One region of the Ruegeria sp. HKCCD7255 genome, then DNA from elsewhere that is predicted to be linked to it. Evidence: riboswitches for the same ligand, from Rfam matches in the RefSeq annotation. Region 1 holds a riboswitch; each other region holds the start of a gene.
The links. A riboswitch is a leader RNA that binds a small molecule or an ion and turns the genes downstream of it on or off. The one in region 1 is predicted to bind cobalamin.

Region 1 (10,214 bases):
AAAACACGGCATCAATCGGGGTGGTTATGTCCTCCTGCGCTTTGAACTGCATCTGTTTTTCCGCTCAGCCTTTTCCCTGCTTATCGTTCTAAGGGTTAATCCAGCGTATCCGCCAGCCAATGTTGCAGGATAAAATTAGCAATCGAACCCTTTCTGGCGGGTTTCAGTTTCGGATGATCCCCGGCGAACGCCTGCATCATCTCGGTCTTGCTCACCCACATCGCCTCTTCGATTTCAACCGGGTCGATCTTGATATCACGTGACAAAGCCTCGCCCGCGCAGCCGAACATCAACGAGGCCGGGAAGGGCCAGGGCTGGCTTGAGAGGTAGTGCACAGCGCCCACAGGCACGTTGGCTTCCTCCATCACCTCGCGGCGCACCGCAGCTTCGAGCGTTTCGCCTGGTTCGACAAAACCGGCCAGCAGCGAATACATTCCCTCGGGCCACCCAGGTGAGCGCCCGACCAGAACCGCGTTGCCATGTGTGATCAGCATGATCACCACGGGGTCGGTTCTTGGGAAATGCTGGGCACCGCAATCGGGGCAACTGCGCTGCCATCCCGCTTGCGCCATCTCGCTGGGAGCGCCGCAGCGGGCGCAAAACCGATGGGTTTCGTGCCAGCCGATGACGGCCTTGGCTGTCGCGGCCAGTTCGGCATCGCGCGCCGATAGACGGGTCATGATCCTGCGCAGCTCGGCAAAGACCTGACCGGTGGGCAAATCTGGATGCTGCTGCTCGGTCTGATCGACAAACGCACCTACGCCAGCCAGATCCAACCCTTCGGCGGCCCAGCCGGAAATATCGGTTGCGAACAAAGGCGCTCTCTCTTTGGTAAGGCCGAGAAAAACCGGTGCGTCAACGATACCACCAGGACCGTCGGTCAACAGGGTGTGGCTGAGCGGAACGAGCGCCAGTTGGTCCAAATTCTCGCCCTGCACCAAAACCTTTCCGCGCCAGAGCAAAAGGCAGCGCGCCGACGGATCCGCCAAATCCTGAGCCAGCAAGGCAGCGTCACTGCGCCGCTCAGCCGCCCTGTTCAGGCCGGACCCCCCAAAGGTCACCTCCTCTGCTCGTTTCATGCACCGCCCTCATTTTGGCGACAGGGCTGCCACGTCTTGATCGTTGACGCAATGACCTTTCAAATATGCTATCGTTAGAATGCGGCAGATTGTCCGTGAACTTGTCGTTTTTATTGCGCTTATTCAACCTATAGGATTATTCAAATGCACAACAACATGCAGAAGTTTTACACTTGAATACAAAAGACAAGACCGCCGAAGTTTCATCATCGCCGGCGCGTATCCAGATCCTAGCGACGACCGACCTTCATATGAATTTGACCGGATTTGACTATTATTCGGATCGCAAGGATCCAAGGATCGGATTTACCAGAACCGCAAGCTTGATCCGTGCTGCGCAGGATGAGGCGCATTCCGAAGGGGTATTGAGTTTGCTGTTCGACAATGGTGATGCCTTGCAGGGCACACCCTTTGGCGATTGGGCTGCCGCGCACTGTGCGGACACTCACCCCTTGCCTAAAGCGTTCAATCGGCTTGGGTACGATGCCGTTGGGCTGGGCAATCACGATTTCAGCTTTGGGCTGGGTCTGATCGACAGCTTTGCGTCACAACTGAACTGCCCCGTGCTTTGCAGCAATCTGGACCGTGAGCCCACAGGCGCGGGCTGGCGACCCTACACCGTTTTAAGCCGCAACATAACGCATGATACTGGAACAGACCCCATCAAGATCGGCGTCATGTCCGTACTACCCCCACAAACCACTATGTGGGAGCGGCACAAGCTGGACGGTCAGGTGGCTTCATACGACATTTTGCGCAGCGCCGAAGAAACGGTCAGCACGCTGCGCAACCTTGGCTGCGATCTGATTATTGTTCTGGCCCATTCCGGTCTGCAAGCCGAAAGCGCGGGGCCCGGTCTGGAAAACGCGGTAATACAACTGGCAGCAATCGACGGCATCGACGTTATCATAGCCGGACATACCCACCTGACCCTTCCGGGCCCTGCGCATGACCATTTGCCTTTTGTGGATGCTCCACGAGGGAGGGTTCATGGCAAACCGGTCGTCATGGCAGGGTCTGCAGGGTCATATCTGGGTGTCATAGACATAACCTTGGACAATAAGATGTCCGGCGCCTGGACCATATGTGATTTTGAAACCGAACTGCGTTCGTTTTGTCCCCAAAATACAGATGTTCTGGAAGATCCCGAAATGGTAGCCCTGTTCGCTCGGGGGCACGCCGAAACGCGGACCCTTGCGGCTGAGCCTGTGGGGCGTCTTGAAACGTCGATACACAGCTATTTCGCCTATTGCGCGCCAGATCGGGCCCTGGCGCTTTTGGCGGCCGCGCAGGCGGCCGCGTTACGCGCCTTGTTGAATGATGATCCTACGTCGGAATTGCCTGTGCTCTCGGCGGTCGCTCCTGCCAAGTTCGGAGGACGCTCGGGCCCAGATTTCTATACTGACATCCCCGCCGGGGATATCTCGATGCGGCATGTCGCAGATATTCACCTGTTCCCAAATGAACTGCGTGCTGTGCGTGTCACCGGGGTACAGCTACGCGAATGGCTCGAAATGTCGGCAGGGATTTTCAGGCAACTGAATCCAGACTCGGCAACAGTTCTGACAGACCCCGATCGCGCGGGTCATAACTTTGATATCATTCATGGGCTGACCTATGAAATCGACCTCAGCCAACCGGCGCGTTATCGGGCAGATGGGCACCTTTCAGATCCAGAGGCCCGCCGGATCCGAAATTTGCGCTGGCAAGCTCGACCTGTTGACGATGCAGCGGAATTCGTCGTCGCTACCAACAACTATCGCGTCAATGGTGGTGGAAATTTCAACGCCGTGACCGATGCACGCACACTCCACCTTCCATCCTGCAGCATCCAAAGCGTTTTGCGGGACTATTTGGCCGAAAGCAGCCAGGTGGATCCTTTGGAACGCGCCGAAAATCCCTTTGGCTTCAGCAATCTGGGTGGTGCCAAAGCGATCCTGGAAACCGGACCAAGAGCTTTGGCCCATGTCGACGAGCTTGACCCATACGCGCCAGAGATACTGGGGACCGATGCGCAGGGTTTCCTGCGGATCGCGTTGACGCTCTGACGGGTTGCGAATCCGACGGCGCTTGCTTATATCCAAATCCGAGAGGTTGGCGCGGGCGAGCGCCTCGCCAACCTGGTCAGGTCCGGAAGGAAGCAGCCACAACGAGCCCCGCTTGGGTCGATGTCCAACCTCTCACTTACTTCCACAACCTTTCTAGACACCCTGCTGTGCGATAAGACGCGGCCAGATGGCCGAGTTGCGCCGCGCGAAAGCCCCGATGTGGCCCACTGATTGCAAACCATGGTCCTTCGGGTCGATCAGATGGCGTTGCGCGTCAGGTCCGAACAGCTCGGCCAGCCGCCAAACGGCTTGCGGTGGGACCATCTGATCGTCGGTGAAAGTCACCAGGTCGACTGTGCCTGAGGTCGAATCCCAGGTGACATCGGGCAAGGACGCACCGATTTCAGGCGCATAATTGCGCGGAGCCGTGCACCATCGGCGCCATTGCCAATAAACCGCCGCCGGCAGGTCCGGGCCAAACCCAACCGCCCTGCCGGGCAGATACCCCAACATACGCGCAAGCAGTGGTGCATGCCCGTACCAGAACAACCCAGCCAAGGCCCGGTAGGGCCAGGGATGGTCGGTAAAGGTCACAAGCCCCGAGTTCACGCATATCAGCCGGTCGATCTGCGCCACATCCGGCTGTACCGGGCCTAACATTCCACCGATGGAATGCCCTATCGCCCAATGTTGCGCCTGCGGATAGCGGCGGCGCAGTTCTGCACGCGCTGCCGGTATATCCACCAAGGCCCAATCGGCCATGGTAACAGTTGCATCCTGAATGCGCCCGGTCAGCGATTGCCCAAAGCCACTATAATCATAGGTCAGACAAGCCATACCATGCTCAAGCGCCAGCCAGAGTGCGAAATGCTGGTAGTAGTCGCGCGGAACTCCGGTTGCACTGTTCAGAGTCACCACAATTTCCGGCTCGATGACTGGTTTGTACAGCCGCGCCGACAGGTTTCCGCCCTGTGACGGAATCCAAAAATCCTCGGTTTCGATGATATGCTGGTCATCTCGCATAATGTCACCCGCCCACACTGAACCAATCAGTTCAGAATTAATATGCGCCCAGCTCGACCATCGCTGTCAAGCCGCAGCGCGCATGACCAAACGTCTGCTTGACAGCGCCCCGCCCCGAACGCTAGCGGTTGGGTGATGGTTCTCGCACCCCGGTTTGGGGTCGGGATGAAAAGGGAACGCGGTGCGGGCCAATCCGATCCGATCGGAACAGCCCAAATCCGAGACTGCCCCCGCAACTGTAGGCGGAGAGCAATGTCGAAAAACCACTGGCCGCAAGGCTGGGAAGGTCGGCAAAGCGATAACCCGCAAGTCAGGAGACCTGCCATCAAGAATTGAAACCGAAACTCGGGCGGGGTGTCCGGGCGGGCCTGCTTGTCGGAAGCCAAGTGTTCCTGATCGTCGCCCCTGCCCATTGCGCGGAGGGCGCGGTATGATCTGGAACACAAAAACTCATCAATTTTCGGCCACTCTTTGCCAGCGCACTGGCAAACCCTGCCCGGCGCTGGCGCAATTGGCGCGCGCGATAGCCCAGGCGATGTCAACGGCCAAACCTGTGACAACCGATGGGTTCGAAGTTGACGGCCACGCACAGCTGACCCATTGCGCCAAAGGGTGCACCGCACGATATCTGGCCCGACCAAAGCAGGTTCGAATTTTTTGTGACGCTGATCCCCGGACTGAAAATGAGACTCTGGAACAGTTCGCTGACTTGATGTTCTCGTGCAAAGTAACTTCGATGCCCGCTGACGCCTTGGTCAAGGCGCCATGCGCCATGTTGCAGGTCACCACCAACGCCGCGCCGGTAGCGGTGCAGGCTGCCGAGCAGGCCTCGATCTAGCTCAGCCTTGACGGCCCTTCGCCCAGTCCATCTGTCCTTGAGTTTCCACAGCGCAAGCGCGGGTTTTTCTGAGCCGCGCCAACGCCTCTGCCGGCGCTTCGCCGCTATCAATCATCAACCGCAGCACCACCATCCCAGACCGCCCGCAGCCGCCACGACAATGCACCAGAACCCGGCCGCCACCAGACAGCCGGCGCAGGCCCAGAGCTCTGACATCTTCCCACGTCGACTGTGCGTCATCCTCGGGCGTGCCGAAATCAGCAATCGGGAAATGGACCCACTTCGCAACGATATTCTCAACGTCGCGCCCCAACGCCGAGGCCCCCAGCTGGGCCAATTCTTCGGCAGTCGTCAAAGTGATCACCAGATCCGGCGCCCAAGCCGCAATCGCACGTAGATCAGCTTCGTAATTGCCATCGCGCCCCGGCAATGGGCACAATGCCAACTGCCCATCGCCCACAGTCAGACTGTAAATCTGAAATCCACTCATGTCTCGTGTCCTTCGGCGCCTCTGTGCCTCAGCGGTGTAACCAAGCCAAGCCAAATCCAAAACGAAATTCGCGCCCTCGTGGTGGACGCGACGAGCAGGTCGCTCTACGCTGCATCGGAACTCGAATCCGTCAGAGACAACATGACCGACACGCCAAGCCCTGCCTATCAGGTTCTCGCCCGCAAATATCGCCCGGAAACCTTTGCCGATCTGGTTGGGCAAGACGCCATGGTCCGCACGCTGAAGAACGCGTTCGAGGCGGACCGGATTGCGCAAGCCTTTGTCATGACCGGCATTCGGGGAACGGGGAAAACCACAACGGCCCGGATCATCGCCAAGGGTATGAATTGCATCGGTCCTGACGGCACGGGCGGAGCTACAACGGAACCCTGCGGTCAATGCGAGCACTGTCAGGCCATCATGGAAGGCCGCCATGTCGATGTGATCGAGATGGATGCCGCAAGTCGCACCGGTGTGAATGATATTCGCGAGATCATCGACAGCGTGCGCTATCGCGCCGCCAGCGCGCGGTACAAGATTTATATAATCGACGAGGTTCACATGCTCTCGACCAGCGCGTTCAACGCGCTGCTCAAGACGTTGGAAGAACCACCCGAACATGTAAAATTCATCTTTGCCACTACCGAGATCCGCAAGGTCCCGGTGACGGTCCTATCCCGTTGCCAGCGTTTTGATCTGCGCCGGATCGAACCCGAGGACATGATCGCGCTGTTGCGCCGGATCGCGGATGCCGAAGACGCCCAAATCGCCGACGACGCGCTGGCGCTGATCACGCGAGCTGCCGAAGGTTCAGCCCGCGATGCCACGTCTCTGCTCGATCAGGCGATCAGCCACGGCGCGGGGGAAACCAGCGCCGACCAGGTGCGCGCTATGTTGGGTCTGGCCGACCGGGGCCGGGTGCTGGATCTGATGGATATGATCCTGCGCGGCGACGCGGCAGGGGCGCTGACCGAGCTGGGCAGCCAATATGCCGAAGGGGCAGATCCGCTGGCAGTTCTGCGCGATCTGGCGGAAATTACCCACTGGGTCTCGGTCGTGAAAATCACCCCCGACGCTGCCGAAGACCCAACAGTATCGCCCGACGAACGCGCCCGGGGTCAGCAAATGGCCGAGGCGCTACCGATGCGGGTGCTGACCCGGATGTGGCAGATGTTGCTGAAAGCGCTTGAAGAGGTTTCGGCTGCACCCAACGCCATGATGGCGGCGGAAATGGCGGTGATCCGCCTGACCCATGTGGCCGACCTGCCCAGCCCTGAAGAGCTGGTGAAACGGTTGCAGGACATGCCTGCCCCACCACCGAATGGCGGACCGGATGGTGGCGTGCCAACCCGAGCGCCTGACGCTGCTCCGACACAAGCCATTGCGCAACCTGCCATGGCCGCGCGCGGCCCCGCCGGGGGGCCTTCCGCTGCGCTGGCCCAGGACCCCGCCACCGCCCTGGCACGCTATCCAACCTTCAACCACGTCGTCGAACTGATCCGCAGCAACCGGGACGTGAAACTGTTGGTCGAGGTCGAGAACGGCGTGCGTCTGGTGTCCTACCAGCCCGGCCGGATCGAGTTCACTCCAGCCGCACAAGCCCCGTCAGACCTGGCCGCACGGCTGGGATCTGCGCTGCAACGCTGGACCGGGAACCGCTGGGCCGTCTCGATTGTCTCGGACGGCGAAGCCCCCACGATCGGAGAAACCCGCGACGCCGCCGATCTGGCTCTGAAAGCCAAGGCAAAGGCGCACCCGCTGGTTCAGGCTGTCTTGGAACAGTTCCCAAAAGCACGGATCACCAAAATCGAAACCCCCGAGCAACGCGCAGCCCAGATCGAAACCGAAGCCCTGCCCGAGGTCGAGGACGAATGGGACCCGTTCGAGGAGGACTAAGATAAAGGCAAAACTCCCGCGCCCGCCACGGGCCATCGGCTGACGCCGATACCCCAGAGCGGACTTGGGCCCGGCAGCGCGGGCAAAGCCCGCGCTGCCGGGCCCAACGGGAGGAAAGGTCTTGCCAAAGACCTCGACGACCGGCGGGAGCATTCCTGCCCCTTGTGCCACACCGACGCCCTTCGTATTTAAGCGTCAAACCAGTTAAAGGAGATTACCGATGCTCAAAGGACTCGGAGGGCTTGGCGGCCTGGGCGATATGGCCAAGATGATGAAATCCGCGCAGGACTTGCAGACCAAGATGACGGAAATGCAGGAAGAGTTGAACACTCTGATGGTTGTTGGCGAATCCGGGGCCGGTCTGGTCAAGGCCACTGCCACTGCCAAGGGCGAGCTGAAGGGGCTCGACATTGATCCGTCGATATTCAATGGCGACGACAAGGAAGTGGTCGAAGATCTGATCCTGGCGGCAATCAAGGACGCCCAGACCAAAGCTGCCGAGCGCGCGCAGTCGGAAATGGCCAAACTGACCGAAAGCATGGGGTTGCCGGCGGATATCAAACTGCCCTTCTGATCTTCATCTTTTCAAAAATACTCCCGCCGGAGGCTCCCTCCGGCGCCAGACAGGACAGGCCGTGAGCTCTAACAGCGACATTGATAACCTGATCGACCTGATGGCGAAACTGCCGGGCCTTGGCCCCCGTTCGGCCCGCCGCGCTGTCCTGCACCTGATCCGCAAACGCGCCCTGCTGCTGACACCGCTCTCGGACGCAATGCAGCAGGTTGCCGTTACCGCCCGAGAGTGTCTGAACTGCGGCAATGTCGGCACGTCTGATATCTGCGATATCTGCGACGATGAGGCCCGCGCAACCGGAGAGCTATGCGTGGTCGAGGACGTGGCCGACCTTTGGGCGATGGAGCGCGCGGGTGTGTTCAAAGGTCGCTATCACGTTCTGGGTGGAACCCTGTCAGCGCTGGACGGGGTCGGCCCGGAGGAACTGCGAATCCCACGCCTGCGGGATCGTGTTCTGGCAGAAGAGATCACCGAGATCATACTGGCCCTGAACGCCACAATCGACGGCCAGACCACGGCCCATTACATCGCAGATCAGCTTGAGGGCCAGGTGCGCTTGACCTCACTTGCACAAGGTGTGCCGATTGGGGGTGAGCTGGACTATCTGGATGACGGGACGATCACGGCGGCGCTGAGGGCGCGAAAAGAGATTTAACCTTATTCCTTGGATTAGATCATCCTTTCACCAATACGACCTCGAGTTTCTCGAACGCCTGTTTCCAGCCACCTTCACCAGCGCTGCCCGCGGGGACGCCACGGTGCACCATGGTCATCTGCGTTCTGCCGTCTAATTCTCGCAAATCCACAATAACCTCGGTTATGTCCGGATGGCCTTCTGGCATTCCCATGTCTTTGGGCGACAGGATGTTTCCAGCCTCATCACACATGCTTTCGGTATAGACCAATCGAGACGGCTCGGTGATTTCCTTGTAGACGCCGGTAAACCACATCCTCATGGTTTTTTCCGGCGTTTTCATTTCCATGCAGATCTTTCGTACCCCACCGACACGCAAATCAATTTCTGCTGTTGGCACGGAAAACCCCATAGGGCCATACCACTTCTGGAACAGTGCAGGATCGGTCCACATCCGCCAGACCAGCGCCATGGGCGCTTGGAACTCGTGCACGATCCGCACCCATTTTTCAGAATCATCCATCTTTCAAATCCTTCATTTCGCTCAGTAATTTTTCCATGGCCTCAAAGCGAACTTCCCAGATGTGACGGTACTGGTCGGTCCAGTTTGCGATCGATTTCAGCGGGTCTGTATTCAGCCGGCAAGGACGGAACTGCGCGTTGCGCGAGCGTTCGATCAAGCCCGCTCCTTCCAGCACACGCAAGTGTTTTGAGATCGCTGGCATGCTGACGTCAAACGGCTCTGCCAGCTCTTTGACAGTCGCTTCGCCTTGGGCCAATCGCGCCAGCATCGCGCGTCTGGCGGGATGAGCAAGGGCCGCAAAGGCGAAGTCCAGTTTTTCGTCTTCAGTCATAGGCTCATTAATAAACCTATTGGTTAATTAATCAATGGGTAAATTAAACCCGGTCAAGATGGCCAACGCACCAACTCCCGAATTTCCCTTTGGACTGAACAGCTTTGAAGATAGAAAGATCTTGTATCGTCTTTGCCCCGGAACAGTTTGATGACCCGCCTTCTCGCCCTCACCCTCGCCGCCTTCACCGCCACCTCTGCCCTTGCGCAGAACCTTGTCGACAAAGGCTTTGTCGAAGGCTGGAACATCATGATGGATCCCGCGCTCGGGAATGGGTGTCTGATCCAGACGGTCTATCAGGATCTTTCGGTCGTGCGGCTGGGCTATGATGCTTTGGACAATCGTGGGTATTTCGCCGTCTACAACAAAGCCTGGGGCGACATACAGCAGGGCGAGCGCTATCCGATCCGGTTTGAGCTGGACGGCAAAAGCTATGACGCAACAGCGATTGGGTTCAATGACCGGGACGTGCCGGGCGCGACTGTGTTTTTCACAGACCGGGCGTTCGTGACGGCGATTGCGCAGAATAAGACGCTGACGGTGTTCAACCCCGAAGGTCAGACGGTGATGGCCATTGATCTAAAGGGAACCGCCAAAGCATTGGACTATGCGCGGGACTGTCAGAACAAGAAGCTTTAACGAATCGGGTCGAACATCGCGTCTTTCGCCGTGCAGTCCCGGATCACGTCGCGGCCGCAGGGCACCGGATCAAGCGTGCGGGACAGGCATAGGCGCGCTTCGGCGATATAGCCCTGTTTGCAGGTGACCGTGATCATGT
Region 2 (10,214 bases), on a different contig from region 1:
GAGACAAGCCATGGCGCGGTCCATCATGATTCAGGGCACCGGCAGCAATGTCGGCAAATCGGTTCTTGTGGCCGGTCTGGCCCGCGCCTTTACCCGGCGTGGCTTGCGGGTCGCACCGTTCAAGCCACAGAACATGTCGAACAACGCTGCCGTGGCCGACAGCGGTGGCGAGATTGGGCGCGCCCAGGCGCTACAGGCCCGTGCCGCGCGCCGGGCCAGCCATACGGATATGAACCCTATTTTGCTAAAGCCCGAGACCGATACAGGCGCTCAGATCATCGTGCAGGGACAACGGGCTGGCACGATGAAGGCTGGGGACTACCGCAAAGACAAATCCAAGCTACTGGGCGCGGCGCTCGAAAGCTTTCACCGGCTTTGCGCGGATACCGATCTGGTTCTGGTCGAAGGCGCTGGCAGCCCGGCAGAGACCAATCTGCGTCAAGGAGACATCGCCAATATGGGCTTTGCCTGCGCGGCCAACGTTCCGGTTGTTCTGGTGGGTGACATTCATCGCGGTGGAGTAATTGCGCAGATCGTTGGCACTCAGGTGGTGCTCGACCCAGCTGATCTGGCGATGATCCGGGGCTTTGCTGTCAATCGCTTCAAGGGTGATGTGTCTTTGTTCGACGATGGCCGCGACGATATTGCCGCGCGCACCGGCTGGCCCTGCATTGGCGTCGTACCTTGGTTCCACGATGCATGGAAGCTGCCCGCCGAAGACATGATGGATATCCGATCCACCAAGGGTGGCGCCTGCAAGGTCGTTGTGCCTCAGCTAGAGCGGATGGCGAATTTCGATGACCTCGATCCGCTCTCGGCTGAACCCGGTGTCACGGTCGAGATTGTACCCGCCGGTAGCGCCCTGCCCGGAGATGCCGATCTGGTGCTATTGCCCGGCAGCAAGTCGACGATCGGCGATCTGACCTATTTCCGTGCGCAAGGCTGGGATATCGATCTGTTGGCCCATGTCCGCCGTGGCGGTCATGTCCTGGGCCTTTGCGGTGGCTATCAGATGTTGGGCCGCTCGATCGATGATCCAGACGGCGTGGATGGCCGCCCTGGCAAAGTTGAGGGGCTTGGTCTTCTGGACGTGGAAACAGTCATGACGGGCAGCAAGCAGGTAAAGCTGACACAGGCGACAGCCCTGCCCGACCAAGAGCCTGTCAACGGGTACGAGATCCATATGGGTCGCACAGTTGGCCCGGATTGCGCGCGCGCCTGGTTGGACATTGATGGCCGCCCCGAAGGCGCCAGCAGCGCCAATGGCCGCGTGCGCGGCAGTTATCTGCACGGGATCTTTTCATCGGATCCATTTCGCGCCAGTTATCTGTCGCGGCTGGGCGTCACCTCGGATATCGCTTACGAAGACGGCGTCGAGGATACGCTCGACGCCTTGGCCGACCATCTGGAACAGCACATGGATCTGGATCAACTTCTGGCGCTGGCGCAACACCCCAACAAAGGGTGATCGTCAATCAACCTTTTCGGCGATCAAGGCACGCGCAATCTCGCGCCGGACCATTTTGCGCAGATTGCGCGACACGCGTTCACCCAACTCGCCCTGCAATTCTTCACGCACGATCTGAGCGATCAGCTCTTGCAATGCCGTTTCGTCCAGACCTTCGGGCAGAAGTGCTTTCCTGTCGCTCGGCGCGGCTACATCAGTGGTGTTTTTTCGGGCGCGGATGAAAATCGCAGCACCATCGTCGTCGACTGTCTCATCCGCTTCGGCAGGCCAGTCCACCGCGCGCGTGCGCGTCCCGGAATAGGCGTCGTTGCTTTCACCGTCAGGTTCCCATTGATCTTCGGTACGCGCAATTGCCGCTTCCAGCGCTTCAATCTTGGCACTCAGGCTGCCAGCCAAGTCGCGACCAGAACCATTTGCAGTTTCGCTCTGAACCGGGTCGGCAGACCCGTCAACCGCACAATTCCTGCGCTCAAGCGGTGCAGGGCCAACCGCATCTCGCGCGCGCAATCGAATCGGACCAGTATCTTCAGAACCGGGTTTGCGAGCGGCGATTTCCCGGCTTTCGTCCAACTGTCGCACCAACTGAAGAGGCGAGTCGCGCTCGACGTCCGCACCGGCATCTTCTCCGACGCGCAGCGCTTCGGTCAGAACCAGCCGCCCTGGCTTGGCTGGCTGCGCCGTTGGGATAAAAAGAAACTCTGGCTCGTCCCGCACTTCTTCGCTCACCAATCGTTTGATCGAAGAAAGCACATCCTCACCGCCTGCTTTGACGACACTATCCGACATTCTTCTCTACCGCTCTACCTGTGCGAGCGAGTGTAGCCAATCCGCCCTCGCCCCACAACAGGTAGTATTGCGGCACTAGTCGCGCCGCAAGGCTTTCAGCACACGATCGAGGTCTCGGCTCTGTTTGCTCACCGCTGATGGCGCTTTTTTAACCAGATTGTAGTACAGGGTCGGATCGTAAATCTGCACTGCCAAACCAAGACGTTCTGCGGTCAAAAGCCCCTGCGCCTGCAGCAATTGATAGGCCGCCAAAGACCGCTCAGTACGAGAGGCGATTTCCGCCAATTGAGCGTCAAGGAGGTCTTGCTGAGCGGCCAAAACGTCAAGCGTTGTACGCGCACCCAGCGTCGCTTCTTCGCGAATCCCATCGAATGCCACCTGAGACGCACGCACCCGTTCGGTCGACGCGCGCAGGCTGGCTGTGGCGGTCTCGAAGCGCACATATGCATCTGTGACGCCCTGAGTGATATCTTTTTCAACGTTCAGCAAGTTCGCCCGAGACGCATCGCGCGTGGCCATGGCCCGACGAACAGCCGCAGCAAGCCCACCACCCTGATAGATCGGTTGGGTCAGGTTCAGCGAGACCGAACCTGCGTTGCTATAATCATCGTCGTCAAAGCTTTCGGTCACACCCGCGCTTGCATTCAGGCTGACATTAGGTCCGAGGTTTGCGCGCTGTTGTTCAACCAACAGATCAAACGCACGCACCTGGTGCTGCGCCGACTGGATCGCAGGGTGGTTGCGACGTGCCAAGCCCTGAGCCTCAGACAGACTGCTGGGCAGGTTTGGAAGCCTTGGCTGCCCGCTTGTCTTGCCCGGTTGTTTGCCGACGGCATTAACATACTCTGCCTGTGCTGTTTCCAGATCACCGCGCGCATCGGCAAGATCGGCCCGCGAACTGGCCAATTGCGCCTCAGACAGCGCAACGTCCGTTCGGGTCACCTCGCCAACCTCAAACCGGTCCTGAGACGCACGAAGCTCTTCGCTGGACAGATCGACGTTGTTCTGGCGGATGCCGACGGTTTCTTCCTGCAGCAACACGCTCAGATACGCAGTCGCCGCCCGGAATAGAATTTGCTGCTCGACATCCAACAATGTTTGCCGCGTCGCCAACACAGTTTCCTGGGCCGATTGCTTGCCAAACAAGGTTGCGCCACCGTCATAAAGCAATTGGCTAAAAGTCAGCCCGGTGAAAAAATCCGTTGGTTGACTGGAGGTTACGAAATTGTTGGTTCGTGCGCGATTGAAATCCTGCGAGATTTCGACGGTCCAATTCACAATCGGACGCAATGCAGACAGAGCAATTGCGACGTCTTCATCTTCAACCCGCAAAAGCGCTCTGTTTTGTTCTAATAGACCACTGGTGTTGTAGGCACCGATAAATGCATCGGTCAGGTTATCCGCCCAAGCCATACGCACCGGAAGGCTAGAAACTGCGATACCCGCGGTCAAAGCCAGCGCGTGCGCCAACTTTCTTGTTAGGGTCCCACCCATCTCCGATTCCTCTCGAATTCAAAAAAACACTGCCTCGACCGCAATTTGCGCCTTTGAATTGAACTAATCAAGGCAGTCAAAAACTTTGAATCAGGACTATAGCGAAAATGCACACTCTTGGGTGAACCCGGGCAAAACCGGCGCACTGGCGTTAAACGCAAATCGCCAATTGACTTCCCCGTCGATCTTGTGACCAACGCGCACAGTACCAAGGTCGCCTTCCATGAAAACGCAGGCAATCCGGCCTTGGTCCTTTAGCTGATCCAACAGCGCCTCGGGCACTCGCTCGACCCCGCCTTGAACAAGGATCACGTCATACGGTCCATGCTCTGCCGCACCTTGTTCCAAAGGTCCGATATGGACAATCGCGTTATCTTCACCCGTTTCCATCAACACGGTCTGCGCCTCAGAAGCCATGGCTTCATCTGCTTCGACGCCAACAACAAGCTGCGCCATGCGTGCGGCCACCGCCGTAGAATACCCATAGCACGAGCCAACATCCAACACCGCTTCGTCATTGGAAATATTCAATGCATCCAGCATCTTTGCCAGTGTTCGCGGTTCCAGCAGGCATCGCCCCTGCCCCAGATCGGTCAGGTCTCCGACATAAGCTGCCTCACGCAGCGCATCGGGCACGAATTTCTCACGCTCGACGCTCAGCATGGCATCGATGATGGGGAATTTCGTGACATCGGACGGACGAATCTGGGTGTCGACCATTGTCAGGCGTCGGGCTGCGAAATCTGTCATGGGATCGGTCTTTCTGTTTCCCTTGTTTTCGCGCTTTTGCCATATCCACAGCGCTGCGGCAACGGGCCACGACCACCAAAGCGTTGGTCAAGCAAAATCCAGAGCCATGAACCCCGATTTCACTGCAACCGAATGGTTTTGCCCTCAAAGCTCTGGACGTTCCCACGGAAAGCTGCTAGAACGCCCACCACACCACAGCAAGTGATTGATTTCATTTACAAAGGCGAGTTGGCGGAGTGGTGACGCAGCGGATTGCAAATCCGTGTACACCGGTTCGATTCCGGTACTCGCCTCCACACATCCTTATTGTATTTTTTCTCAATAAATTAGATACTTGGAGTATCTCACGGAGGATACTTTGGAGGATACAGGTGTTTGACTACCCCGCGACAACCTTGGCGTTAAACAAAGGCAAGTATTACGTACTTCTCACAATCCCTGCTGAGCTTCGCCAGCACTTCAATGGCAGGAAGCAACTCAAGAAGTCTACCGGCACTAGTGATTTGGCCGATGCCAAGCGTAGGCAGCACAACCTTTCAGCCGAACTCTATAGCCAACTGGACAACTGCAAGCCTGATCCGCGCGACGTGATCAGTGATCTACTCGGTTGGATCGGTGACGCCGACGAGGTTCAACGTATGGAGGACATCGGGGAACTTGAGGACCTCATCAAATACCACAAAAACCTCGAATACGGGGAGAATGAAGAAAACGACGTTGCTGTAGAGGTGGTCAACGAGCAGGCCATAGAAGCTCTCAAGGTCTACCAAGAGTGGAAGGCTGGCGGCACCGAGCGAAAGGTTGCACCGGGAACAGTTTACCTCGCCAGCGCCTCTAGGGAGTACCTTGAGACCAATCCGTACAGCACGATCAAGACTCAGCGCGAAGCAGAACACGCCCTTGAGCAATTCAAGGACTTCGCCGGAGATATTTCCCTATCTGACGTCACTGCGGTGATGGTTCATGAGTTCGCGGAGGATGAACGTCGCCTTGAGCGGCCTTGCGGTAAGCCTCAATCACTTTCCTGATGAGCGCTCCCCGCTTGGGTAATACGCAAAGTCAGCTATGCGGACGGAGCTGCCATACGAAGTCTCTGCATCAATGACCGCTTCAAGAGCTTTCCGGCTGCCAAAGCTGAACGACATTGCCCTCAGGATCAACAATGTCTTGAACAAGGTTCTGACGGAACTTCCATTGCTTCATATCTGGAACCGGCCTGCCACCGATCTCTGGCAGTATTTCGAGCACATCAGCAATGGAAATGGTGCTGATTATTGGTTTCATAGGCGTGCCGGAACGCACCACTGGGGGGTCTTCGATGACAATTTGTGGTGCAATTGTCTGTGGAACCTGCAGAATTATGAGTTCGGTATCGGCATTCGAGATGGCCGCAAATTCACCGTCGATCCCGTCGGTCTGTTTGCCGCCAATCGCGAGATAGAAAGCACGCAGTTTTTTCAAGTCTTTTGCGTACAATACGGCACCTTTGAGCATTGCAAAATACCTCCAGAGCCTTGCGTAGCAGACATTGGCCGACGTTGCAGCATCGGTGAATTCGGGCTCGCTCAGGACCTTCGCCGCATGACTCATCAAGGTCTGCGGGGCGGGCAAAGCTCCAATTCGCTACGTCAACGCCAAAGTCTGATTTCGGGTTAATGCTCGTGATTGCAAAGCTTGTGATCCGCTAGAGAAGCCAGAACATAGCAGTCTTCCGACACGCCATCGCCGTCACAACCCTTGGAAATCCGAACCAGCTCTTTTTCAAGTGACCTTAGCCGTTTGATCTTGGCCCTGACTTCGGAAAGCTGTGAGATGGCGATATCCGTCGCGGCTTGGCATGAACGATCTGGGTGGCATTGAAGCTCGATCAGTTCCGAAATCGCCTCAATCGAGAAGCCAAGGTCACGCGCATGCTTGATGAAGCTAAGGCGTTCCAACCCAGCCGCATCATAGCGCCGTTGGTTGCCTTCAGTGCGTTCTGGTGCGGAAAGCAGGCCCATCTCTTCGTAATAGCGGATGGTCGGAATCTTGACCGCTGTGCGCTTGGACAGGTCACCAATCGAAAACATCAAATTACCTCTTGAACCTCTAGCCACTAGAGAAACTACACTATGCTAAAGACAGATTCAAAGAGGTTTCCTTATGTCAGGATGTTGCGGACACGACGCGAAGTTTGACGGCGTTTCAGATGATTACAAAAGGCGATTGTGGATCGTCATTGCACTCAATGCCACGATGTTTGTGGTCGAGATGACCGCCGGGCATTATGCGAAGTCTCAGGCACTACAGGCCGACGCACTCGACTTCTTGGGGGATGCCCTCACCTATGGCATTTCTCTGGCTGTAATAGGCGCTTCAATCCGAGCGCGAACAAATGCTGCCCTAGCCAAAGGCCTCAGCCTTTTTCTGATGGGTTCATGGGTATTCGGGTCGACCGTATATCGGGTGTTCTACGTCGGCGTTCCTGAGGCTGAAATCATGGGAATGGTGGGGTTCCTTGCACTGCTTACAAACCTTGCCAGTGTTCTTCTGCTCGTCAGGTACAAAGATGGAGACGCGAATGTCCGCTCCGTCTGGCTTTGTTCCCGCAATGATGCCATAGGGAACGTGGCAGTGATGTTTGCCGCTCTCGGCGTTTGGGGCACAGCCACAGGATGGCCTGACCTAATCGTAGCGACGATCATGGCGGGTTTGTTTTTGTCATCATCTGTACAAATCGTGCGCCAAGCTCTGGCGGAGCGGCGTGATAGCAAGCTCCATCAACAGGTTAGTGCCTAACGGAATGAAACTCCTGACGCCAAATTGAGCCAGAGCAAGGATATTGTTTTGTCAGGCGTCAGCGTTTTGATTGACTCGTCGGGAAAGCGCGTGAATAGGATGCGATGCGGTGGTCGGGATGGTTCGTTCCGACTGAAAAGGGAACGAGGTGAGAATCCTCGGCTGCCCCTGCAACTGTAAGCGGTGAGCAAACCCGGAATTGCACCACTGACACACTGTGTTGGGAAGGCTCGGGAGCGCGTTGAGTCGCAAGCCAGGAGACCTGCCGCTAGAGCAACCGCCGAGTTTCTCGGCATCAAATGTCGTCAGGAAGGACGGCAAGGAGACTGAATATGCATATTGAACCGGGCGTCGTAGACGGCGCGAAAATGGTGTTTGCCTACGGAACGGCCGCCGCCGCCGCTGGTTATTCCCTCAAGCTGGTGGCCGACGATTTGAAGTCGCACTCGGTGATTTCATTCGGGGTACGCAGTGTGCTGGCTGTGGCTACGGTGTTTTTGTTCTTCGAGGTGTTCCCGCATTTTGCGGTTGGCATCTCTGAGGTGCACTTCATATTGGGAACCACGATACTGCTGCTGCTTGGTGCGGGACCCGCAGCAATTGGTCTTGCGGGTGGGCTTTTTGTCCAAGGTGCTTTGTTTGCGCCGAGCGACATGCCCATGTACTTCGTGAACGTGACAACGCTGTTGTTCCCGCTGTTCCTCATCGACGCCTTGGCAAAACGCATCATCCCTGAGCAAAAAGCCTACGTCGATTGTAGCTACGGCGAAGTATTCAAGCTTTCACTTGCTTACCAAGGTGGTGTGATTGCTTGGGTGGCATTCTGGGCGTTTTATGGCCAAGGCTTCGGAGCCGAGAACATGGCCGCCGTTGGAAGCTTCGGCGCAGCTTACCTGATGGTGGTTCTGGTTGAACCCATTGCTGACCTGGCAGTGTTGGCTGGCGCGAAGCTTCTTCGTGACAGCAAGCAAAGCGGTGTGTTTACGCGTCGGCTATACCACCCGGCTTGAGTCTAACAATCAGGGCGGCTCCAGTAGCTGCGGGCCGCCTAAATCCGATGCTGCGCAAACACTTGGTGAGCCGCCGAAGTCGATTGCAGGTACGGCAGCACATCTTCACCAAAGCCATCTCTCATAACCGGGTCCAACATCGGATACCTGACTTTCGCAGCTTCGCAGCAACTTGATGGGTTTGGCTCGGAGCGGTCATTGAGTTGTTCTTTGCGGATGCGTTGCTGGTCAGATAAGTGCCCTTGCCCGACGAAAAAGGAAGGGGCCTAAGCAGCTCCCTCTAAGTTCTCTCTAGGTCACTCTCTCAGCAAAACCTCGAACATCCGACGCCCCACCAGCATTCGCCGGGAACAACTCACGGTTCCGCCTTACGTGAGCCTTTCCTCAGCGCGACCCGCGCCGAACACTGAGTTAAACGCGGGGGCTACTGTTGGGTTGGCGACCAGCTTATCGATGGCCTCTTGGGGGATTACTTCAAAGTCTGCCATTCGGTGCGTCCTTGGTTATCCCGAGCAACCCATCGATCTGCGACAGTTGTGTTCGGAGCTTGGTTTTCATGACCCTGCGGGCATGTTCGAACGGAACGATCTCTGCACCGAGAATGTGGTTTGATTTTGCTTGGAAGCCTCGAGCGGAACTCAGGTCAAACGTCCAGGCACCAGGACGGTCCGTGTAGACGGCTCCTGACGGTTGTTGGAGGACGAAGGCTGCACCCGAAGTGCCTGCGGTCAACACCTCACAGTAGGCTGCGGAGAGGTTCTCGCGGAGACGCATCAGGTCAAGTTGCAAGTGACCCTTGTACTTTGAGTTGCTCATTTCAGTTCCTCCGGCATAGTCAGCCCGCTACTTCTTGCGACCCTGCGGATGTCTGTGGATATGAAAGCGTAGGTCTTGTTTAGGATGGCTACGATCTCAGCCCGCTCGCCGTATCCTGGCTTGATCATCTGGTTCGGGTGGGCTGTCTCGATCTGTTCAGCCTCGTCTCGCATTTCTTGAGCGATCTGACGGAGACCTGCGAGTATCGAGAGGGTTCGCTTCCAGCTTTCGGTCTCGTCGGTCAGCGGTCCCGTTGTGGGGTTGGTCTTTGATGTCATGTTGTTGGTCCTTTGGTTGTGCGATCTCATTGAGCCGCTGGGTTGAACATTGAGTGCTGCTGGAAGATCGCGCGGGCATCCCGAAAGAACTCGGCTTTGCCAAGCGTTGTCCCTTTCGACCGGCGCAACATGTCCCGCCAGATCGGCAGTTGCGTGTTGGGGTCGAATGGGTCATCGGTCAGATGCTCAAGGGCGATCACTGCGGACTGGTCATAGCGATGCCGGGTGCGGCGTCCTTGGAGACGCATGAGCATGTCACCGATCTTTCGGTCGATCACCTCGTCACGGCGTTTGGAAACCATGTTCTCGGCCTTGGTCATCGGAGCGGATGCCTTGGCGATTGCGTCGAGGTCTGCCTTGTGCTGGCGAGTTCTTCCGTGCAGCGGTGTGTGCTTTTGGTAGTGACGTTTGGCGTCACCAATTGTGATAGCGTTGGCCATATTTGGAGTCCTTTGTGGAAACCCTCAGAACCCTCAAAACAGCATTTCCCTACCGACCCCTGCGGAGGGTCGATTTTAGCCTCAGAAAAGCTAATGAAATCAATGGATCACGGGAGGTGATTTGGGGAGTCGAGGGATGTTGATGGGGAGGCTTTCGGTAGTACGGAAGCTGCAACCTGAAAACGTGCGGTTGCTATCGTGGTTTGCTTGCGGACTTAATGGTTGGGTGAGACGCGAACTCATCAAAGGGGAGGAAACTCAACATGCGCAAGTTGCAGGCACAGGGCATTCACCACATTACCCTGACAGGTGCAGACCGGCAGACATCAATAGACTTCTGGGAGGGTCTTCTCGGGTTTTCGCTTATCTTTGATCAACCAAACTTGGATGATTA
Region 3 (10,214 bases), on a different contig from region 1:
GATAAGATCATCAATGGCATTGCTCTCATCAACCGGCTTCCCGGTTTCGGCACCGTCCGCGCGGAGGATCAAAATGTCGGTGCCGGTTTCCAGTCGGATATCTGCCGAATCCGATGCCAGCAAGCGCTGCGGGCCTGCGTCGATAGCAAAACCGAACTTGGCGGGCAGGGCAGGCAACTCGCCCAACCGGTCAATCAACTCTTGCGCCAGCCGCGCCGTGCGGTCATGCGCTTTATAAAGCGGTGTCACCAGCATGTTGCGGCGCATCTCGATGCCTGGTTCTGCGTCCAGCAAGCCAAGCTCAGCCAATTCAACCAATAGCGACCGGTGATCCTTCTCCTGAACTCCGCGCAGTTGAAGGTTTGCGCGGTTGGTCAGGTCAATGGTGCCATTGCCAAACCGCTCGGCCAACGCACACAGCCCCAAAACTTGCTGCGCCTCCAGCCGTGCCAACCGAGGTCGCACTCGGACGACCAAACCATCGCCAGACGTCATCGGGCGATGCGCGCCGGGGCACCAGCCCTGGACAATCGGCGCGCTCACCCCAAACCCTCCAGATCGGCCCGGATCGCATTGCGGCGAGTGTTCCAAAGACCGGCGTCCAGAAGGGCGCGAAACCGATCCTGCATGGACTGATGCGCCCGTGGGTTTGCGTCTTGCAGAAAGGCATCCACCTCGGCATTGCCCAACGTGGCATCGTGGTAGAGATCGAAGAGATGCGGCGCCACCGTTCCCGACAGATGCGCGAACGAGGCCATGTGATCCAGGGTCGCTGCGATCTCGGCCGCACCACGGAACCCGTGCCGCTGCATTCCGGCGATCCATCCGGGATTTGCGGCGCGCGCGTGGACGACGCGGCTGATCTCTTCAGGCAAGGTCCGCGCGCGCGGGGTCTCGGGCTTTGTGTTGTCCAGATGGTAAAGCTGCACCGTTCCACCGGTCAGCGTTTTGGCCGCTGCAAACCCGGCCTCGTGCGTTGCATAGTCGTTGGCCAGCAATAGATCGGTCTCGGTCAGGTCTTGCAGGTGTACAAAGCTGTCGGCCTGCGCCACACGCTGTGCGATGCCGTCTTTGTCTTGCGCGATATGATCGCCTTCCAACGCGAATGAACTGGCCTCCAGCCATGCTTCCCCGGCCTGAACGCGGGCCTCGTCCGTGTAGGTTTCAGACAGTTGGGTCATGTTGACACCATAGCTGCCAGGGGCTGGGCCATAGACCCGGGCCGAGGGCGCATGACCGGCATAGGGGTTCCAATCCGGTGCTTCATCGCGTGCAGCCAGCGCTTTGATGGCCTGCCCGAACAGGGCTGACAGCGTGGGGAACACGTCGCGAAACAGGCCCGAGACGCGCAAGGTCACGTCCAGACGCGGGCGGTTAAGGTCGGTAATTGGCAGAACTTCAATTCCCGAAACCCGTTCCGAGCCCGCATTCCAGACAGGTTTGACCCCAAGCAGGTGCAGCGCCATGGCGAATTCTTCGCCCGCCGTTCGCATCGTGGCCGAGCCCCACAGATCGACGATCAGCCCTTTGGGATAATCCCCTTCCTCTTGCAGATGCCGCCGAACCAGTTCTTCGGCCAGTTTGACGCCTTGAGCATAGGCCGCGCGTGTGGGCACCGAGCGCGGATCGGTGGTGTAAAGGTTGCGCCCGGTGGGCAAAACATCGGTACGCCCGCGATAGGGGGAGCCTGAAGGACCAGCCTCGATCCGTCGCCCGGCCAGTGCGTCGATCAGCGCGTTGCGTTCAGCATGTGCGGATGGGGCAGGGTCGAAATCTCCGGTGATTTCCGGGATACGACCATAGATATGCAGCCCATCCCCGAACTGGCTTTCCTTGATGTCGCAGACAAAGCGGTCGATGCGGGTGATCGCCTCAGCGGTGCTGGTGGCCTGATCCAGGCCCAGATCCTGTTCCACCCCGATGGCTTGCGCCTCATCCCGGATGTCCTCTTGCAGCCGATCGCGGCGCCTGGGGTCCAGCCCGTCCGCATTCGAGAATTCATCCAGCAGCGATTCCAGCCGCACCATGCGATCCGGCGTGCCGCTGTCTTTCAGCGCGGGTGGGATATGGCCCAGGGTCACGGCCCCGATCCGGCGTTTGGCTTGCGCGGCCTCGCCCGGGTCGTTGACGATGAACGGGTAGATCACCGGCAGGTCGCCGACAAGCGCTTCGGGCCAGCATTCAGTGCACAGGGCAACAGACTTGCCGGGCAGCCATTCCAGCGTGCCGTGGGCCCCGATATGGATCAGCGCTTCCGCGCCCAAGCCTTTGCGCAGCCACAGATAAAAGGCGACATAGCCATGTCGCGGTGTGCGCGAGAGGTCATGATATTCGTCATCGCGCAGCGCGGGCGTGCCCCGTTCGGGTTGCAGCGCGACAAGCGCCTTGCCCCGGCGCAGCGCAGTGAACTGGAACGCGCCATTGGCAAAGGCCGGATCGTCCTCGGGCGCGCCCCAAACGGTTTGCAGTTCTGCGCGCAGTTGTTCCGGCAAAGCGGCGAGAGCGGTCGCATAATCTGCAAGAGGCCAGGATATGCGTGTGTCCAGCAAGCATTCTGCAATCGGGGCAGCCGGGGCTGTATCGTATCCTGCCGTTTGCAGGTCGCTCAGCATCGCTTCGGCCGAGGCCAGCGCGTCCAGACCGACCGCATGGGCCATCTGCCAGTCTTTGCCCGGATAGGTCGAAAGCACCAGTGCCGGGACCTGATCGGATTTTGGCTTGTCTTGCAGGTTCAGCCAACCGCACAGACGGTCAATTACAGCCTCGATCCGCTCAAGATCAGGTCGGTGCGCAAAGCGTGAGTATTCCAACTGCGGGTCACGCTTGCCGGGTTCTTTGAACGACACGAGCCCTGCGTTGATCCGGCCATCGACCTCGGGCAACACAACATGCATCGCCAGATCTGCCGGTGACAACCCGCGTTCCGCCTCGGCCCAGGCTTTGCGGCGCGACGTGGCGAGGGCCACTTGAAACACCGGCACATTGGCCGCGTCCAGAGGCGACGTGCCCGATGCGCCTTTGCCCGAGAATGAGGTGGCGTTGATGATCGCCGACGGGCCTAGGGCCACAACTGTCTCGCGCAGCCAATCCGCCGCGTTTGGTGCCTTGAGCGACGGGGCGAAAAGCCCGACTGCCTCAATCCCGCGTGCGCGCAGGGCGCGGATCAACGCCGCAATTGGGGCAGTGTCGGCAGAGGTCAGGTAAGCACGATAAAACGTAACCAGCACGCGCCGCGCATCACCGGTAAATGCCGTGTCCGCCGAGATCACGCCCCGATCCGGGCACCAGACACCGCAGTCGGGGATGGTTTTGGCCCCCATCACCGGACCCGCATAAAGCCCAGCGGCAAGTGCCATCTGCGCCAGCGCTGCCTGTGCCGCAACTTCGCCGCCTGTGTCACACAGATGCGCCAAACGGCGCAGGGTCGAGACGGGCAGGGTGGAATAGTCATCCAGCCGCGTATCCTCGCGCCCATCCGCCGGTAAGACCGCCAGTGCAATGCCTTTCGCCTGTGCCAGCGCCAGTACTTGCTGTAGCCCGTAAGACCAATAGGGAACCCCGCCGATCAGGCGGATCAGTATGCCCTTGGCACCTTCCAGTGTCTGTTCCACATAGGTGTCGACCGACAGCGGATGTTTCAGAGCCGTCAGATTGGCCAGCCTCAGGGTTGGCATATCCCCGTCAGGCCCGCCGCCGCGATGCCAGCCTGCCGCGAAAGCGCCCAGGTCACTGTCCGAAAAGGACAGCACCACCAGATCCGCCGGGCTCTGGCCCAGATCGGTCGGGGTCTCTGTCTCTTCGAGCCCGTGGCTTTCGCGAAAGACGACATGCATGGCTTATTCGGCAGCCTCGTTTACAGGCGCAAGGATAGCACGGATCTCTGCTTCTTTGATGTCGTCATGCTCGGCGATCACCACAAGGCGCGAGCGGCGGTCTTCGCCCGGTTGCCACGGACGGTCATATTGATGACGCACGCGCGCACCGACGGCTTGCACCAGAAGACGCATCGGCTTGCCCTGCACAGCGGCATAGCCTTTGACGCGCAGAATGTTCAGCTCGGTGGCCAGACGTTCGATTTTCGCCACCAGATCAAGCGGGTCGCTTTGTTCTGGCAACTCGATGATGATGCTGTCGAAATCGTCATGCTCATGATCGTGGTGGCCGTCATGATGCGATGGGCGCGCGTCCATGTCATCTTCGGCCGCGGCCTCAAGCCCCAGTACAACGCGCACATCCACAACGCCTTCGGCAACTTCGACCACCGGCAGCGGGCGCGGAGCCTCGGCGGCGATCACCGCTTTGGCCTTGGCCACGCCTTCGGGACCGGCCAGATCGGGCTTGGTCAGCAGGATGATATCGGCACAGGAAATCTGATCTTCAAAGACCTCGGACAGGGGTGTTTCATGATCAATCGAGTCATCCGCCAGCCGCTGCGCATCGACGGCCGCCACATCTGTTGCAAAGCGACCCGCAGCGACCGCCTCGGCGTCGGCCAGGGCAATGACACCGTCCACAGTGATTTTCGAGCGGATATCGGGCCAGTCAAACGCCTTGAGTAGCGGTTTCGGCAGCGCCAGACCCGAGGTTTCGATCAGGATGTGATCGGGGCGCGGCTCTAGCGCCATCAACGCTTCGATCGTGGGGATGAAATCATCGGCCACGGTGCAACAGATGCAGCCATTGGCCAGTTCCATGATGTTCTCGGCAGGGCAATCAGGGATCGCGCAGGATTTCAGGACATCGCCATCAACACCGACATCGCCGAACTCATTGACGACGACGGCCAGGCGCTTGCCCTGAGGATTCAGCATCAGATGCTTGACCAATGTGGTTTTGCCAGACCCCAAAAATCCGGTGATCACGGTGACGGGAAGCTTTTCAAGCGTGCTCATTTCAGGGCTCCAATCGGGGGAATACGTGCCGCACAGTTCTTGCGGAAATGCTCAGGACGCTCACGCCATTTGACCAAACCGTCTTTGGTCTCCAGGTATTTCGTGGCGCCGTCGACGATGGTCTCGACATGGTCGGTCTCGTTCAGATGTTCATAGACGAATGTCCAGCGATCGGGCCCGCCGCGCAAAACGATGGAACAGCCTTCGTCGCAGTTCGACAGGCATTCAACGGCTTTCAACGTGATCCCTTCGGGCAGATCAGCTTGCGCCAGCGCCTTGTGCAGCAATGCGCCGGGCCGTTCCGCGTCGTCCTCTATGGGCAGGCCGCGCCGACAGGTGGTGCAGACCAACAACTCGACCGGTACTGCCTCGGTCATATCTCTCATCCCCCCAGATCCTTTTCGTGGGGGACGGGGTTTCATGTGGGTCACGTCAGACCCCACTCCGGAACACCCCGTCCGGTTTCAGTCTTTTGTGCTGGCAGGTCTCCCGGCTTGCGGATGTCAGAGGCTGGCCTCTGTCGGATGTCCCACCTTCCCGGCCTAGGCCAGTGGCTTTGGGCACCCTCTCCGGTCACGGTCGCGGGGGCGGCTGCGTTTGACGGACGATCCGCTGACGCATTCCCTTTTCATCTGCTGTCGCAGACACCAACATATGGCTCATGAGGCACAGTTGACCCCGTTGTCAAGCGCGTTGCGCTAACAACAAGGCCAAGAGCTGAAAAGCGACTTGTGCGGGTCGCTGAGCGGCATGACGGGCTTTGCGCGCTGTGTTCGCCTGACCAAAACTGCAAACAGGGGAGCAGAGCTGAATGAAAGTAGGTTTTATCGGGCTGGGAAATGTGGGCGGCAAGCTGTCAGGATCGCTGCTGCGCAATAGCATTGATCTGACCGTGCATGATCTGAACGAAGATCTCGTGGCCGAGTTTGTTGCCAAAGGTGCAAAAGCCGCGGAAAGCCCAGCGCAACTGATGCGCGATTGCGACGCGGTGATCACCTGCCTGCCATCGCCTGCGGCCTCGGACGCGGTGATGCAAGAGATGCTGCCCGAAGTGGGGCCCGGCAAAATCTGGATGGAAATGTCGACCACTGACGAAGCCGAAGCCAAACGCTTGGGCGCACTGGTGATCGAACGGGGCGGCGCGGCTGTCGATTGCCCGGTTTCGGGTGGCTGTCACCGCGCGGCAACCGGCAATATCTCGATCTTTGCTGGCTGTGACCGCGAGACATTCGAGCGGATCCTGCCGTTTCTGACCACAATGGGACGCCGGGTGCTGCACACGGGCGATCTGGGCTCGGCCTCGGTGCTGAAAGTGCTGACCAATTATCTGGCAACCGCCAACCTCATCACATGTGCCGAGGCATTGGTCACTGCGAAGGCTGCTGGAATGGATCTGGGCACGACCTATGAGGCCATCAAAATCTCATCGGGCACGTCCTTTGTGCACGAAACCGAAAGCCAGGTGATCCTCAACGGCTCGCGCGATATCTCCTTCACCATGGATCTGGTGAAAAAGGACATCGGCCTGTTTCAGGATGTGGCGGATCGCGCGGGTGTGCCGCTTGAGATCAACCCTGTCATGATCAAGATCTTCGACGACGGTATCGCGCGATTTGGCGAACGCGAATTGTCGCCCAATATCATCAAACGCCTCGAGGAAGCCACCGGACTGGATATCCGCGCGGCAGGTTTTCCAGCCGAGATGGAAGACGATGAGCCAGAAGAGCCCGGTTACGAAGTGATCCCGCAAAACCGAACGCTTAGCCAGTAAACACTTGGCCACCAAACCCAACCGATCTGCGTGAAGCTGCGTTGGCGTATTTGAAAGGCTAGAACCGACCACGCTTGTAAGGATCAGCAAGGTCACCATGGTCACAAAGGAATGCTGCCTGAAACAAAGGCGGCATAAACGTGGAGTCCACCCGTTCGAAACCTGATCACGCAAACAGAACAGGGGCTAAAATACCATATTAGCCAAATTGTTATCCTGAGCCGTTTCTTAAAGGCTGATTAGCTTGCATACAGGCAATGAAAGCACTTTTGAGGTTCGCGTGATTTCCAAGCGTATCGACTATTTCAGTTTGGCGCTCTGCGCATTCGGGCTTGTTGGGCTCTGCGTTGGTGTTCTTTTGCCATTCACGCAGGCGTCGATTCCACCATTGATCGACTACCCCAACCATTTGGCCCGAATACATGTACTAAAGTCGCTTGCCGTTTCTTCAGAGTTCGAAGGCATATACGAGGCCGCTTGGGGGCCCATCCCGAACTTGGCCATGGATGCGATCACGGTCTTTGGACTTCCATTTCTGAACAGCGAAGCTGCGGGGTTTGTGTTTCTGCTTCTTGCGGTAGCGGTTTTTGTCGGAGGGTCTTTGACGTTAAACGCGACCCTTTTCGGACGCCTGCACATTGGGCTTGCTCTTCCGTTTTTGACGGCCCTGAACATCGTCTTTGCGTGGGGTTTTTTGAACTTCTACTTTTCCGTAGGTCTCATGCTGTTTTCCGTCAGCGTGCTGATCCAGGCACAAAGACGCGAAGCTCCGTTGTTGTATCTTGCACACTCGGTTTTGCTGGTCGCGCTCTATTTTTCACATATTTTCGGATACCTGTTTTGCCTCGCAATTTCATTTGCGTATCTGGTTAACGTAAACGCGTCACGCTTGCGTTCGCCTCTGGCGATCAAGAGTTTTGTGCGTTTTGCGTTCTGCGTGATTCCGTCGCTCGCGATCTTTGCCTTCAATCACTTTCTCTCGGACGCGGGTCTTGAGCCGATGCCTATGGGATCATGGTGGGGTGATCTGCACAACAAGGCGATGGCGTTCCTTGGGATCGGTCTGTTTCAAGGGGACGCGCCCGATTGGGCAGTCTGCATATTCGTGCTTGTGTTGTATCTGTGGCTCGGGCTTACAGGGCGCGTCAGTATCGCGCCAAGTATGCGTTTGGCACTGGGTGGGCTTTTTGTGGGGACAATCGGATTGCCTGCAGTTCTATTTGGTGTGTTCCTTGATGCGCGGGTCGGTTTGATATTCATGGCACTGCTTGTTGCCTCAAGCTGCTTTGAGGTGAAAAATACACGGATCAACACCGCCTTGGTCGCCCTGGCCGTGTGCCTTTCGCTTTTCAAAGGAATCTCAATCGCAGCCAACTGGAACGCGTTTTCGGAAAACGTAGACGAGCTGAAATCGGCAGTCGCGCAAATCACACCAAGGTCGAAGGTTATTGGTGCCTTTGACTTGCCAGGAAGCCGCCCCGAGCTGACCTATTCGACCCAATGGCGTATGGCCACCGGAGCGCGCAACATGCACCAGCCATCCGGTTTCCTTTCGTTTCGCAACATTGACAGTCTCGCGGTGATATTTGGCAATGCATTTGTACCGACGCTGTTCACCTATCCTTCGACACAACCAATAAGAACCGAACGGGATTTACTGCACCTGGACCCGATACGCCCCTCACGGGCTTTGACAACAGCGCTCCTGTTCGGTGTCCTGGATGAAGAGCACAGGCAAAACATTTTGGGGGTCGCTGAGGGGCGGAACGAGAGGATCTACTATGCGGAATGGCCGCAAGACTTTGACTATCTCATTGTCTTCGGCGCGCCCAAAACCGAACAGGCAGAGAACCTGCAGGTTATTGAAAACGGATCGTTCTTCAAAATTTACCGCATCAAAGCGCCTTCATAAGCGAATTGACCTCTCACAGAACGTGCCAACACCGCACGCAAGCCATCAGCCTGCAGCCCAGGTCAAGACGCACCGCAGCGTTTTGGCCTTTGGGCGAAGGCCAGAATGAGAACGAACCGGTCAAATCAACAGCTTTGGAATTCAAAGCTAAGCGGAAGCTGTCGGACGCAATTTCCCGACTTCGCAGCTTGCAACACGCGACTGGTGAAGATGGGGGAAGGAGGCCGTTTTTTATCCACTTCAATGAGGCGGGCGCGGACACCCTGCAAGGTTTTCGTGAGCAATGCCGAGGTTGGGAATCCGGGGCATCGGGATTGTTCAAAAGCCACATCGGCAAAATGCCTGGTCTTGTTGTTCGGGTGGCCAACGTTCTTGCCCACTTGGATTGGGCGGCATCCGAAGGCACACCCTATCCCTCAGAGATTGACGAAACCCATCGAAGGTGAGTACTTCGACGCAGAGGGCAAACAGATACCCACTGAAAAAGGCCCGCCGAAGAACTTCAGTGAAATCCTGGACAGCGCAAACATTGGTAGCTCGGTGTCAGATGAACGCGTTCCTATGAAGCGAGGAAAGGATGAAGATTATTTTGACTTTCAGGCTCGTATGGAGGCAACGGGGCGTGAGGTTGGGCGAAGGGCTGGGGCGGATATAACGCTGATGTTTGGCTTCAATTGGCTATGAAGCAAGCGCGCTACATAGGGGAACACTCTGGCAACAATCCTTGCAAGAATTGAGGTATTATGATACCCTTATCGCAAAGGAACGGGTACTGAAGGGGGGCAGCTTTTAAACGAAGTGGCGGCTCAACTGCTTAAGCCTTCTATTCGCTTTTGACATACTCCGGATAAAGCAAGTCTTGCAGCTCCGGCGTTAAATCATCGAAATCAAGATCATGCTTCAGCATGAATTGATCACGTCTCGAGTTCTGGGAAAACAAAGCCAGAATGTCGGCCTCAGTGGCCGTTGAGTTGCCCTCTTTTTGCTCGTCAACTGACCAATCAGATTTCCAACCTGAATCCCTTAGATCATTTGCGGTGATAGCAGCTGACTCCGAGACGCCGACCATCACGTAGACTTCGCGTTCTAGAGCTTGATCGCCATCAGGGAGATTAATCTGAACGGTTATGCAATGGCCGCTACGGGCTCGGTGCAGACGTTCGCCCGAAAATCGCGAGCGACTGCTTTGCGGACAAAGCCGTCATTCGCCTCACCTGCAATCTGGTCAGATCCGAATGTCAGCAAGTCGCAGAGACCGGACTTTGCAAAGTCTCGCTACGGCATCAAAACGGACGCTTATAGCTGTCTCGGATGTTGCGGGATAGATTCCCAAAAGCGGTCATTGATCTTTTGTACGGCCTCCCAAGCCGACTTCGCGTTTGGATCGCAGAACGACAGCGTCTTCTCAACTTGTAGAGTTCTAAGCCAGGCAGGCTCGATTTCTCTGTTGCCCTCCACCGCATCAAGGCTTGTATCGTGCGTACTCGAAGTCCATATACACAAGGCTTACGTTTTTCTTTTTCGACCTGCTGTCTCCCCAATTCGGCGTTCAGTCTTTCGATTCAGACCGACCACGCCGAGTCGCCGCAATGATGCGGGCGGCAAGTATTAGGAGACCTCCACCATGGCAAATGGCACA

Region 2: linked by a shared signal. The riboswitch ahead of GOX45_RS03740 (energy-coupling factor ABC transporter permease) and the one ahead of GOX45_RS20835 (hypothetical protein) in region 1 are both predicted to bind cobalamin.
Region 3: linked by a shared signal. The riboswitch ahead of GOX45_RS16470 (DUF1636 domain-containing protein) and the one ahead of GOX45_RS20835 (hypothetical protein) in region 1 are both predicted to bind cobalamin.

The regions. Positions count from the first base shown of each region.
Region 1 covers NZ_WQAG01000017.1:48,665-58,878, forward strand. The annotation lists gene GOX45_RS20810 (SRPBCC family protein) at 1-52, opposite strand, end outside; gene nudC (NAD(+) diphosphatase) at 96-1,079, opposite strand; gene GOX45_RS20820 (bifunctional 2',3'-cyclic-nucleotide 2'-phosphodiesterase/3'-nucleotidase) at 1,253-3,127, shown strand; RNA gene ffs (signal recognition particle sRNA small type) at 3,167-3,265, shown strand; gene GOX45_RS20830 (alpha/beta fold hydrolase) at 3,281-4,150, opposite strand; cobalamin riboswitch at 4,270-4,492, shown strand; gene GOX45_RS20835 (hypothetical protein) at 4,581-4,988, shown strand; gene GOX45_RS20840 (protein-tyrosine phosphatase family protein) at 4,990-5,478, opposite strand; gene GOX45_RS20845 (DNA polymerase III subunit gamma/tau) at 5,620-7,374, shown strand; gene GOX45_RS20850 (YbaB/EbfC family nucleoid-associated protein) at 7,595-7,948, shown strand; gene recR (recombination mediator RecR) at 8,010-8,603, shown strand; gene GOX45_RS20860 (SRPBCC domain-containing protein) at 8,623-9,105, opposite strand; gene GOX45_RS20865 (helix-turn-helix transcriptional regulator) at 9,098-9,436, opposite strand; gene GOX45_RS20870 (hypothetical protein) at 9,587-10,075, shown strand; gene GOX45_RS20875 (ribonuclease T2) at 10,072-10,214, opposite strand, start outside.
Region 2 covers NZ_WQAG01000002.1:4,129-14,342, reverse strand. The annotation lists gene GOX45_RS03785 (cobyric acid synthase) at 11-1,468, shown strand; gene GOX45_RS03780 (hypothetical protein) at 1,472-2,254, opposite strand; gene GOX45_RS03775 (TolC family outer membrane protein) at 2,330-3,748, opposite strand; gene GOX45_RS03770 (protein-L-isoaspartate O-methyltransferase) at 3,845-4,498, opposite strand; tRNA gene GOX45_RS03765 (tRNA-Cys) at 4,721-4,794, shown strand; gene GOX45_RS03760 (DUF6538 domain-containing protein) at 4,870-5,526, shown strand; gene GOX45_RS03755 (hypothetical protein) at 5,609-6,088, opposite strand; gene GOX45_RS03750 (helix-turn-helix domain-containing protein) at 6,151-6,567, opposite strand; gene GOX45_RS03745 (cation transporter) at 6,641-7,276, shown strand; cobalamin riboswitch at 7,367-7,561, shown strand; gene GOX45_RS03740 (energy-coupling factor ABC transporter permease) at 7,609-8,286, shown strand; gene GOX45_RS03735 (hypothetical protein) at 8,761-9,102, opposite strand; gene GOX45_RS03730 (hypothetical protein) at 9,099-9,380, opposite strand; gene GOX45_RS03725 (hypothetical protein) at 9,407-9,820, opposite strand; gene GOX45_RS03720 (VOC family protein) at 10,084-10,214, shown strand, end outside.
Region 3 covers NZ_WQAG01000010.1:968-11,181, reverse strand. The annotation lists gene cobG (precorrin-3B synthase) at 1-543, opposite strand, end outside; gene cobN (cobaltochelatase subunit CobN) at 540-3,833, opposite strand; gene cobW (cobalamin biosynthesis protein CobW) at 3,837-4,892, opposite strand; gene GOX45_RS16470 (DUF1636 domain-containing protein) at 4,889-5,269, opposite strand; cobalamin riboswitch at 5,354-5,559, opposite strand; gene GOX45_RS16465 (NAD(P)-dependent oxidoreductase) at 5,704-6,663, shown strand; gene GOX45_RS16460 (hypothetical protein) at 6,908-8,575, shown strand; gene GOX45_RS16455 (hypothetical protein) at 8,999-9,259, shown strand; gene GOX45_RS16450 (hypothetical protein) at 9,399-9,644, opposite strand; gene GOX45_RS16445 (cold-shock protein) at 10,200-10,214, shown strand, end outside.